Regions from separate parts of the Paenibacillus sp. LK1 genome, predicted to be linked through region 2. Evidence: riboswitches for the same ligand, from Rfam matches in the RefSeq annotation. Region 2 holds a riboswitch; the other holds the start of a gene.
The links. A riboswitch is a leader RNA that binds a small molecule or an ion and turns the genes downstream of it on or off. The one in region 2 is predicted to bind cobalamin.
Positions count from the first base shown of each region.

Region 1: linked by a shared signal. The riboswitch ahead of metE (5-methyltetrahydropteroyltriglutamate--homocysteine S-methyltransferase) and the one ahead of CS562_RS09570 (ABC transporter substrate-binding protein) in region 2 are both predicted to bind cobalamin.

Region 1 covers NZ_PEII01000007.1:116,683-122,829, reverse strand. Annotated here, with positions in the region: gene CS562_RS16865 (anaerobic ribonucleoside triphosphate reductase) at 1-1,063, shown strand, start outside; gene nrdG (anaerobic ribonucleoside-triphosphate reductase activating protein) at 1,060-1,569, shown strand; cobalamin riboswitch at 1,824-2,021, shown strand; gene metE (5-methyltetrahydropteroyltriglutamate--homocysteine S-methyltransferase) at 2,242-4,590, shown strand; gene CS562_RS16850 (glycoside hydrolase family 3 C-terminal domain-containing protein) at 4,692-6,147, opposite strand, start outside.
Region 2 covers NZ_PEII01000003.1:522,741-528,887, forward strand. Annotated here, with positions in the region: gene cobT (nicotinate-nucleotide--dimethylbenzimidazole phosphoribosyltransferase) at 1-765, opposite strand, end outside; gene CS562_RS09560 (ABC transporter ATP-binding protein) at 813-1,634, opposite strand; gene CS562_RS09565 (FecCD family ABC transporter permease) at 1,631-2,677, opposite strand; gene CS562_RS09570 (ABC transporter substrate-binding protein) at 2,674-3,678, opposite strand; cobalamin riboswitch at 3,879-4,026, opposite strand; gene CS562_RS09575 (histidine phosphatase family protein) at 4,181-4,828, opposite strand; gene cbiB (adenosylcobinamide-phosphate synthase CbiB) at 4,819-5,799, opposite strand; gene CS562_RS09585 (adenosylcobinamide amidohydrolase) at 5,844-6,147, opposite strand, start outside.

The DNA of each region.
Region 1 (6,147 bases), on a different contig from region 2:
GAACTTTGTCAATGTGGATGCTTCCTTCAACCTGCCCTATTATCAACCGGAAGATCCCGATACGATCATTGCGACGATGGGATGCCGGACACGTACACTGGCTGATCGCTTCGGACGCAATCGTCAGAGCGGCAAAGGGAACCTGTCTTTTAATACCATCAATCTGGTCAAGCTCGGCATTCGATACGGGATCTGCCAGGGAGCAAGAGCCATTGCTGACCGGGCTGGCTTCTATACTGCGCTGGAATCGGTCATGCACAATGCTACGGACGGTCTGCTACACAGGTATCGAATTCAGATGAACCAACCTGCCAAAGCATCGGACTTCATGATGCGGGAAGGAGTATGGGAAGGCGGTGAACATTTGGCTCCGAATGAACCGGTGGCCGATCTGTTGAAACATGGTACGTTATCCCTTGGTTTTATCGGACTTGCAGAATGTATGACCGCTCTATATGGCCGTCACCATGGACAAGACCTCCATGTACATCGAGAAGCCTTGAATATCATTCGTACGATGAGAGAGTTCTGCGACCGGGTGAGTGAGCAGCATAACCTGAATATCACCTTGTTCGCTACGCCCGCTGAGGGCCTATCCGGCAAATTCACCAAGATCGATCGAGAGCGATACGGCAGCATAGCAGGGGTCAACGACAGGGAATACTACACCAATTCATTTCACATTCCGGTCTATCATTCGCTTCATGCCTATCGCAAGATTGAACTGGAAGCTCCCTTCCACTCCCTATGTAATGCCGGAGCGATCTCATATGTCGAACTCGACGGGAATGTACGGGCCAATACCGCCGCTTTCCAACGAATCGTTCAATACGCGCTTGCCCAGGACATCGGGTATTTCTCCATTAATCACCCGATTGACCGTTGTCCGTCCTGTGGCTATGAGGGCGTTATTGGAGATGTATGTCCCGGATGTGAGGCTCATGAAAACCATGTGCATTTCCAGCGACTGCGCCGGGTTACGGGATATCTGACCGGTGACTATAAAGTGCGCTTCAATGGCGCGAAGCAGGCCGAAGTGAGAGACCGGGTGAAACATCGGTGAATCTGTATGGTTACATCCCGGAATCAGTGAATGAGGGGCCTGGCCTGCGTGCCGTGTTGTTCATCAGCGGATGCCGCCACGCTTGTCCGGGCTGTTTCAGTCCCGGCTCATGGAGCTTCCGGGCAGGCGAACCCTTTACGGAGAAGAGGCAGCAGCAGATTTTGCATGAAGTGACCTCACATCCCTTGCTGGAAGGGGTAACGTTATGCGGAGGTGATCCTTTTTTCTCTGCCGCAGAATGCGCCTCCTGGGTTCGGCAGCTTCGGGCTGCTCGACCTGATCTGACTGTATGGGCCTACACGGGGTTTGTGTATGAGGAACTGATTACAGACCCGTCGCGGGCGGAGTTATCCCGGCTATGCGACGTCATTATCGATGGGCCTTATATCGCAGCTGAGCGTGATGTGTCTCTTCCTTTTCGCGGCAGTCGTAATCAGCGCATCGTTAATGTGGGTGCAACAATGGCAGACCAGACAATCGTTACCATGCAGTTAGATGCATGGTAACGTTTTTTTATTTAGGGGAATCAAGCATAGCGTGGGCGATGATTTGCTTCATTTTAAGGAGCCAAATCTGCCATTAAATCAAGGTTTAATAGAACATTATTTTATTTCCGATCGGATTAATGATATATGTTGCAAGCCCGTTGGTTATCGTCTATGATTGGTAGCAGAAGAGCAAGTATACGACGATTGCATCATGATACAATCTATCATCTATGCTTGGTCGCCAATTTCATAGCCGGAGATGTGTACGCACATTTCTGCACACGGAAACAGGTGCCGACCGCGCTACATGCGTGGTCAGGCTTAAAAGGGAAGCACGGTGTAAGTCCGTCGCGGTCCCGCCACTGTATACGGGGAGTCTATGCATATAATCCACTGGTGCAACCACCGGGAAGGAATGCATATGGCCATGATCCGCAAGCCAGGAGACCTGCCTGTTTCGACAGCATCGCATGACCTACGGAAGATAGGGAGGTGTTAGAGCAGCCGCTACAACTACTTATAGCAGGTGTTCTTTCCCATTCTATCTTTGTGCACAGTCGTCATTCATGATGCCTGTTTCTCGGGTTATGGAATCGGAAGGAATGCCTTTTTTTGATGCTTTCAAAAGAAGCACACCACAATAGCTTCAACTTGATGGGTTCACTTATTATAAATGAGGAGGAATTTTACATGTCGCAATCACAGCAACAACAGCCACAAGTACTGACAGGCAACCTCGGTTACCCCCGCATCGGTGCGGGACGCGAATGGAAAAAAGCACTGGAGTCCTTCTGGGCTGGCCGGATCGATGAATCTACGCTTCATCAGGAGCTAACCACGCTTCGGTTGCAGGATCTGAAGAAACAGCAGGCACAGCAGCTCGATCTGATTCCTGTAGGCGACTTCTCCTACTATGATCATATTCTTGACGTATCCGCGATGTTTGGCGTCGTTCCTGAGCGCTTTAACCATTCAGGCGGACCCGTATCCGTATCTACCTACTACGCCATGGCCCGGGGTAATGATCAGGCAACAGCCTGTGAGATGACCAAGTGGCTAAACACGAACTATCACTACATCGTACCTGAGATTCATAATGATACTGCATTTGCATTGCTTGAAAATAAACCCCTTGCCGCCTATCGCGAAGCGAAGCAGGAGCTTGGGCTGGAAGGTAAACCAGTCGTTGTCGGTCCGTACTCGTATGTACGATTCGCCAAAGGCTATGACGCGGAACGCTTCGCAGAAATCGTCACTCGCCTCGTTCCCGTATACGCCCAGCTTCTGTCTGAGCTTCAAGCAGAAGGCGTACAGTGGGTACAGATCGACGAGCCTGCTCTGACGCTGGCCGTCTCTTCCGAAGATGAGGCTTTGCTGCAACAGGTGTATGCTGCCTTGGCACAAGCTGCACCGGAGTTGAAGCTGCTGCTTCAAACGTATTTCGAATCGGTGGAAGCTTATCCGGTCGTCACAGCTCTGCCTGTTGCCGGAATCGGCCTGGACCTGGTCCACGGCTATGAAGGCAACTTCGCCAGCCTGCGGGAGCATGGCTTCCCGCAGGATAAATGGTTGGGCGCCGGTGTCATCGACGGGCGCAACATCTGGCGCGCCGATCTCGCAGAGACGGCGAAGCTGCTGGAGCAGGTAGCTGAATTCGCAGCCGAAGGCAAGCTGATCATTCAGCCTTCCTGCAGCCTGTTGCATGTACCGGTTACTGCCGCTCAAGAGAGCGCGCTTGATCCGGTACTGCGCAATGCCCTGGCCTTTGCCGACGAGAAGCTGGAGGAAATAGCGACGCTCGGCACGTTGTTGTCCGGCGGTGCGAAGCAGGCGGACCAGGCAGCGGCTTTGGCGGAAGCCAGCCGCCGCGCCCAGGCGAGCACCGAAGCGGTGCGCCTGCTGAGCGAGTCCGAATCACGGACACGCCTGAGTGGTGCGCCTGCAGGGGTGCATGCTGATGAGCAGCTGCTTCGCGACGCGTCATTCCAGGAGCGACGTGAGCTGCAGCAGCAGAAATGGTCGCTCCCACTGCTGCCAACAACAACCATTGGCAGCTTCCCGCAAACGGCGGATGTGCGCAAAGCACGTGCACTCTTCCGTAAAGGGGAGTGGAATGCGGAGCAATATGATGCCTATGTTCGTGAACAGATCCAGGAGTGGATTACCATCCAGGAGGAAATTGGTCTGGATGTGCTGGTACACGGTGAGTTCGAACGTACCGATATGGTCGAGTTTTTCGGTGAGAAGCTGACCGGATTTGCCTTCACCAAAAATGGCTGGGTACAATCCTACGGCTCACGCTGCGTGAAGCCACCTGTAATCTATGGAGATGTGCTGTTCAATGAACCGATGACGGTAAAAGAAACAGCCTATGCCCAGACACTGACCAGCAAACCGGTAAAAGGCATGCTCACAGGTCCGGTAACGATCCTGAACTGGTCCTTTGTCCGCTCGGATATACCACGCAGTGAAGTATCCTACCAGATTGCTCGCGCCATTCGGGACGAGGTTGAAGCGCTAGAGCAAGCAGGCATTGAGATGATTCAGGTCGATGAGCCAGCTCTGCGTGAAGGACTTCCTCTCAAACGAAGCAAGTGGGATGAGTACCTGCAATGGGCCGTGGAATCCTTCCGTTTGGCTACTGCAACCGTAAAACCAACAACGCAGGTGCATACCCATATGTGCTACTGCGAGTTCGATGATATTATTGAAGCCATCAGCGACCTGGATGCAGATGTGATCTCCATCGAGACATCCCGTAGCCATGGGGAACTGGTAGGCAGCTTCGAGCAGAATACGTATGACAAAGGCATCGGACTCGGTGTATACGATATCCACAGTCCGCGTGTTCCAGGCAAGGACGAGATGTTGAATATGATCGAGCGTGCACTTCAAGTGCTGCCAGCAGATCTGTTCTGGGTGAACCCTGACTGCGGACTGAAAACACGTGGTAAAGCCGAAGTTGTAGATGCATTGAGCATCATGGTGGACGCTGCTCGTACAGCAAGAGAACGAGTAACCGCTGATTCCTCAATCTAAACGAAGCCTGTGAATGCAAATAAAAGCCTCCGAATTCCTTCGGAGGCTTTTTTCATTTACCATCATTCTATTTGTTTATCTTGAAAGGCTTTTTATCCGACTTAATGAATCTCGAAATGGCTGACACGTACTCCTGCGGACAACACAAGGTATACATCCTGTTGACCTGATACGCCTTTCAGGTCTGCCTTAACCGTGGACCACTGCTGTGCCTCGCCATGTGCCAGTTCCACGCGTCCTGCCAGTGTACCGTCAGGTGCACCCAGTCGAACTTCCAATACCGCATCTGCCTGCTCTGATGATACACGAGCTTCAATCGCTGCTGCATTGCTGCCCAGATCTGCATCCTTGAAGGCAATCCAGCCTTGTTCACCAATCACACGGACAGAAGTTCCGCCTTCTTTGCTCTCATCCAGATCTACACCGAAGTATGCATCGTAATTCTCGGCGCGCGTAGCCACACCCAGATTACGTGCAGGAATGGTCTCCCCTTGTACTGTCAGGTCAGCAACAAGCTGAACATCGGCAGAAGATTTGCCCACCATAATGGAGTAGGTGCCGCTTTCGACCACATAACGATCACGGGTTACATCCCAGATCGCCAGTTCCTGAACTGGCAGTGTGAAGCTGACTTTTACTGTAGCTCCAGCTTCAATATGAAGACGACGGAAACCTTTTAACGTTTTGAGTGGACGTTTCACACGGGACTGTCCGGCACGCACATACAACTGTACAACCTCATCACTGGCGATCGTACCTGTATTTGTCACGTCCACATGCACAGTAATGATCTCTTCGACTCCAGCTTGGGCCGGGTTCAGCTCCAAATTACTGTATTTAAACGATGCATACGTTAATCCATGTCCGAATGGATACAGTACATCACCTTCAAAATACTGATACGTACGTCCGGATTGAATGATATCGTAGTCTCTGATATCAGTCAGCTGATCTGCGGATTGTACCCACGTCATATTCAGGCGGCCTGCTGGTGCATAATCGCCATATAATACGTCAGCTATAGCGTTCCCCAACTCTTGTCCTGCATGGGATGTATACAATACAGCCGGAATATTCTCCTGCACCCAGTTGGACGTGAACGGGTAACTTCCCACGATAACTACAACGGTATTTGGATTCGCTGCATACACGGCTTCAACCAGACGCTGCTGGGATTCAGCCAGGTCCAGACTTGGGCGGTCGATCTCTTCTTTACCATTTACAAGCGGATTGTTGCCGACAAATACAATCGCCGTCTCCGCTTCCTTCGCGGCCGCAACCGCTTCTTCCAATCCATTCACCACAATATCCTTTTTGAACGTTTCCGTAGCACCGAAAGATTTCAACTCTTCGGATACCGCAAACGCATCGTTTCCATTATTGGGTGCCGTTACTGTTTTACCGTTCCAAGTCGTCAGCCCCACGCTTCCGTCTTGTTGTGGCAACAGATGGAATACTTCCTTCACAAACCAGCCATATACTTCATCCGCTGATGCCGTAACCATTTCTTCATCCGTCGTCAGGTATTTCCCATTACTGTCTGCCTTCAGCGTGTAA
Region 2 (6,147 bases):
AGCGAGAATCACGCCTGTCAGTCCGGCAATCTCCAGTCCGCCCACTTTGCACAGTACATCGAGTGCATCGTCTGCATTCGGAGCATTCACGCTGAGGGCCTGGCTGACTACTGCGGCTTTGCGCTGCAAACCGACATCATCTACGCCTGTTCCCCGGCCAACCGCTGAAGCAGGTGCTGTTCCGGTTAATGCACACATCACCGCAGCGCTAGCAGTTGTATTCCCGATCCCCATCTCTCCGGTCACAAACAACTGCGTTCCCTTCGCAACCTCGGTGGAGACCACTTCAGCTCCTGCAAGAATGGCCTCAATCGCTTCGCCCCGGGTCATTGCAGCACCCTTCGCCATGTTGGCTGTTCCTTTGCGGACTTTGCGGGAGACCAGTTCTGGATGATCCAGATCCGCATTCACGCCGATATCCACACAGATCACATGAGCTCCAGCGTGGCGCGCAAGCACATTGACAGCCGCTCCCCCTGCTAGGAAATTCAGGACCATCTGCGGCGTTACCTCAGCAGGAAAAGCGCTAATCCCTTCTTCAACCACCCCATGATCCGCAGCCATAACGATGACAGCTCTTCGATCAAAGCAAGGCCGAGCCTCACCGGTGATTCCCGCCAGACGAATAACTAGCTGTTCAAGCTTGCCCAGACTGCCGGGAGGCTTCGTCAATGCATCCACATGCGCGGAAGCTTCAGCCGCAACTGCCTCATGTGGACCCACGATCCGACCCATTAACTGTTCCAACACCTGTTCATTATTCATACAGCCAGCACTTCCTTTATCAAAATATGGGGTCTCCCCCGCCTCATTCATTTCTTCTCTCGTCTTAGCAAAAGCTGTGGCAATCCATTGTCGGGATGATTCACCATGGCCGGGCTCACCCGGAAGATCTCCCGAATGTTCTCTTCCGTCATCAACGAATGGGGTGTGCCACTGCCTACACAAGTCCCGTCACGCAGCGCCAGAATATGATCGCAAAATTGCGCGGCCAGATTCAGATCATGCAGCACCGCCACAATCGTAATATGATTTTTTTGACGCCACGCTGATAACAACTCCATGAATTGCAATTGATATTTGATATCGAGAAAGGTGGTTGGCTCGTCCAGCAATAATAGCCTGGGTTCCTGAGCCATGACTTTGGCAAGCGCAACCCGCTGCCGTTGTCCGCCACTCAGTGCATCCAAAGGTCGTTCGGCCATGTCACTCAGACCCAACTCCTCTAACACCTTATCAACTACTGCTGCTCCATCCGACGTTTCTTTGCCAAGCCAGTTCTGATAAGGGTAACGTCCCATCTCGACAACATCTCTTACAGGATAAGAGATGGCCGGCAGACCATCCTGCTGCAAGACCGCAATCATACGTGACAAATCTTTACGGGTGTATGAGGAAATGTCGCGTCCATCAATCTGTATGCTGCCTACGTTCGGCAGTTCGGTTCCGGCAAGTAGCTGAAGTAGGGTCGATTTTCCACTGCCGTTTGGACCAACAACGCCCCACCATTCACCCTCTGTGACTTGCCAGTCCACCGCATGCAGAGCCCGATGGTTACCATACATTTTACCAGCTTCTTTGATTTCTATCATCGGCCGGCTCTCGGTAAGGTCTGTTTTCATGAATGTGCTCATGGCATCATCCCCTTCCGCAGCTTTTTGTTCCGGTGTAGCAGATACGCGAAGAATGGCGCTCCAACGAAAGCCGTAACCACACCCAGCGGAATTTCGGTTGGAGCCAGCAATGAGCGTGCAATCGTATCTGCCCAGACCATGAAGATGGCTCCCCCAATCGCTGACAAAGGCACCAGCAAGCGATAATCAGGTCCGACGATGAGCCGAAGAATATGCGGAATGACCAAGCCGACGAAGCCAATCACGCCGGATACGGAGACAGCGCCTGCGGTAAGCAGCGTACCCACAGCTAACACCGACAGTTTCAATCCATCCACCTTAACCCCGATATGAGCAGCCTGTCGTTCCCCCAAGGCAAGCACATTCAACGAACGTGCACGGCTCCAGAGGAAAATTAGCCCCAGTACAAAATACGGGAAAAGGATGGCCGTATACGACCACCCACGCAGTGCCAGACTTCCCATCGTCCAGTATATAATTTCATTAATTGTCTGCTTCGACATGGTCGACAGGAAGGAGACTACGGCTCCCAGGAAACTTTGCATGACCACGCCAGCCAGAATCAGGCTGTGTGTCGGTATTTTGCGTCCCTCACGAGCGAGGGCCAGTACAAACCACAATGTGATTACTCCCGTCAGAAACGCGACCAGTGGCAGAGTCCAGATCCCAATCAGTGCATACTGCAATCCGAAAAAAATCAGAAAAGCCGCACCTACCGATGCACCGGACGATACGCCCAGGGTAAACGGATCAGCCAGAGGGTTACGAAGAACCCCCTGGAATCCAGTTCCGGCAATCGCCAGCGATGCACCTACAAGCACGGCAAGCAGTACACGTGGGAATCTGACCTTCCATATAATCTGTTCTGCTGCTGTATTCCAGTCAGGAACAATCCAGTCGCCCAGCCAGGGAATGCGATGAAGCAAGATACCCGCAATGTCCCGGACAGGCAGGGCAACCGAACCGATGCCCGTGCAGATGAGCACGGTTAACACAAGCAGCACAATTCCGGCCGTTCCGTACACTGCCAGCTTTTTACTCATTTGAACAGATCAGGGTAGATCGCTTTGGCTACTTCTTTCAGACCTTGGGTTACCCGTGGTCCCGGACGGCTCAACAGGTTGGCATCCAGACCGATGACTGCATCGTTCTTCACAGCCGTGATTTGATCCCATCCGCTGCGTGCTTTGATGATTTGATCCAATGTTTTGGAATTTTCATCAATAACATCGTTCGCATACAGAATGACGTCCGGATTGGAAGCAATAATGTTCTCTTCATTAATCTGGTTCCAGCCAGTCAAGTCGGAAGCTACGTTGTTTCCTCCGGCCAGTGTGATCAATTCATCCATGAATTCGCCTTTACCCACAGTCCAGCCTGGGGAGAACTCAACATATACTTTTTTCTTTTCTTCTGGTTTAACTGCCTTCACAGCTTCAGTTACATCAGCCACATCTTGTTTCATCTGAGTGGTGATCTCCTGTGCTTTTTCCTGATGATCCGTGATTTTACCAAATGTTTCAATGTTATTCATCACATCATCCACTGATTTAGGATCTGTTTTGAAAATGGTAATGCCCAGATCGCGCAGTTTCTTAACAGACTCTTCGCTCATCGAGATACCTGTAAATACGATATCTGCTTCAGCCGCAATGATAGACTCTTCATTAGGCTTTGTTATGCCGCCCATTTTTGGTTTCTTCGTTGCTGCTTCCGGATAATCGTCATAGTCGGATACCCCTACGATCTGCTCGTCCAATCCGAGTGCGAACAGGGATTCCGTTTCAGCTGGAGATACAGATACGATTTTGGCTGGTGCTTTGTCAAAGGTAAATGATTCACCCGTAGCATCTGTAACCGTGAGTGGATATTGTGTTTTGAGATCTGTCTGCGCCTGTTCCTGGGATTGCTCCTGTGCAGGTTGCGAGGTTCCTGTGCCCTCGTTCGTTGTTGTTGTACCACATCCGGCCAACGTCAGTGCCAGCATCGCTGCGCTCAGCAGTGACGCTACGCCTTTCCATGTCTTGAAATTCATTGTGTTCATTCTCCCCTTCTCTATCCATTCTAGTGAGTAGTGCTCCTGTCCCAATTCCGCTTGAATTTGTGTTCCGAAAAAATAAAATCCCCAATCCTTGGGTCAGGATCAGGGATGACGTCTCGCATGTGGCGATCTATGCATGGTCAGCTTGGCGCTGTATATGCACAGAGAACTGCCCGAAACGCTGTCCTTTCCTCGAAGGAACACCGGTTTGTACGTCCAGGGCAGGTAACCTGACTTACAGGAATTCATCCTGATTTACAGTGGCGGGACCGTGCCGGATTTACACCGGCTTCCCTATTTCACCCGTTTGCCGTTCATGGCCTCATATGAACCCATGAAACATTGCTGCATGCACGCGGGACCCTTGGTCGCTAATATTGTTCAACCATTCAAGTGAGCATCTTGCATCCTTGCTAGAGCTTGTTGAGCTTCCATCAATGACGCACTTGCTAAGTCACACTTCTGTTGTGATTATAGGTTATATTGTACATCCTTACAACCCGATTTACGGAAAAGTCAATCTGGTTCCAACCCAGTTGCCCCCATCACCATCCAGCCGGATCTTGATCGCTTGTCCTGGTATCACCTGCGTATCCCAAAATCCTTGATCTGGAATGAGACGTGATACCATATAACGAATAACACCGCCATGTGTAATTACGGCTATCTTTGGCACGTTTAAGCTGCGAGAGTGCAGTATTGGTGAAAAGGACATCAGACTCTCTTTCAGAAATGAATCAATTCGCGCAGTAAATGCTGTCCAAGGCTCGCCACTCGGTGGCGTTACCTCCTGGGGCGCATCGATCCAGTCTCGGTACTGCGGATTGTCCTTGAGCTGATCGTAGGTCAACCCCTCCCACTGACCAAAGTCAATCTCCCTTAGTCGGGGATCAAGCTTGGCCTGTCCCGCTTGGGACGGCGCAATGTGTGTAAGTGTCTGCTGACAACGCAGCAGATCACTGCAATACAGGGCTTCGCATGTGATATTGCTGAATTGCTCACGCAGCGAAGATAGCTCCTGCTCTGCTCCGGGCAACAGTCCGATGTCGGAATGCCCTAGATATCTTTTTTCCAAATTCCACGCCGTTGTCCCGTGACGTATCAAAATAAGCTCACGACTTTGCATGCCACTAGGTCCAGCTTCTATCTCCATAACAGTGCACCTCCAGCAGACCATATCCCTAAGGTGACCAACCAACATACTAAAACAAAAGAACCTGCCGACCAGAACATAAGCCGTGTTGTTCGTACAATATCTTCTGCTTCCATCCGCCTTGTAGGCTCGCCCATATATGCGCGAAATGAAGCCTCGCCGTGATATACGTTATGCCCGCCAAGTCTTATGCCCAGCGCTCCAGCCACCGCCGACTCGGGGAAACCGCTATTTGGGCTTGGGTGCAGTCGTGCATCCCGGGACACCATACGTGCAGCCCCTCTGGCATCCATCTTCATGAACCAGGCTCCTATAATCAACAGCAAGGCGGTAAGCCGCGCGGGAATCCAATTGGCCCAATCATCCAGACGGGCAGACGCCCAGCCGAGATGCAGATATTTTTTATTTTTATAACCTACCATGGAATCCAGTGTATTCACCGCCCGATAGGCCATGGCAAGGGGTGCACCACCAATCAGGGCATAGAACAGTGGAGAGACGATAGCATCCACGATATTCTCCGCCACAGTCTCCACCGTTCCCCGTACAATCTCCGGTTCATCCAGATGAGCCGTATCACGTCCTACAATCATACCCAGTGAACGTCTCGCCGCAGGCCAGTCCTGTTGACTCAGATGGCGGTAAACTTCCATGCCTGCATCCTTCAAACCTTTCGAGGCAATGGTGGTTGCTATTAGCGCCACTTCTGCCACAACCGAAACAGCGGGATGAATAAGACCCAGCACATAGATTAATCCCCAAGTCAGTGCAAAAGAACCGCCCGCAATCAAAAGGGGAAATAAAACGCCAGCTCTTTTGAGAGCCTGGTTCGAATCCACCCGCGACCTTATCGCCCGCTCCAGTGCAGAGATGGCCTTTCCCATTCCAATCACCGGGTGGGGAATCCAGCGTGGATCACCGATGCAGCGATCCAATATGTATGCTCCTATAATAATCCAGGCTCCAGCCATTCCCGTCCAGATCGGCCAGGAAGCCCATTGATGCAGCAGAGATGTCATTGCTTGTTATTCCTCTCTTTCCACTCCTGCGCGGCTTGCAGGCTTTCCGTTATTGTGTCATACACCAGCCTGCCAATCGCTGCACCCATGACTGTAGCCGTCCCGGCGTAACTGATGAGCGGTTTATTTACATCAGCCTGACTTACCGCGAGTACGATGGCATCCGTTGTTGTTCCGGTTGCAGTCAGACCATTCTCTGAATCCGCCACACCGAAATCAGCTAACGCAGCGACCTTCGCCTCCACCGCAGTCTGAATGGCATTCACCATCGCTCCAGCAGTCATACGCCCATTCATCCAC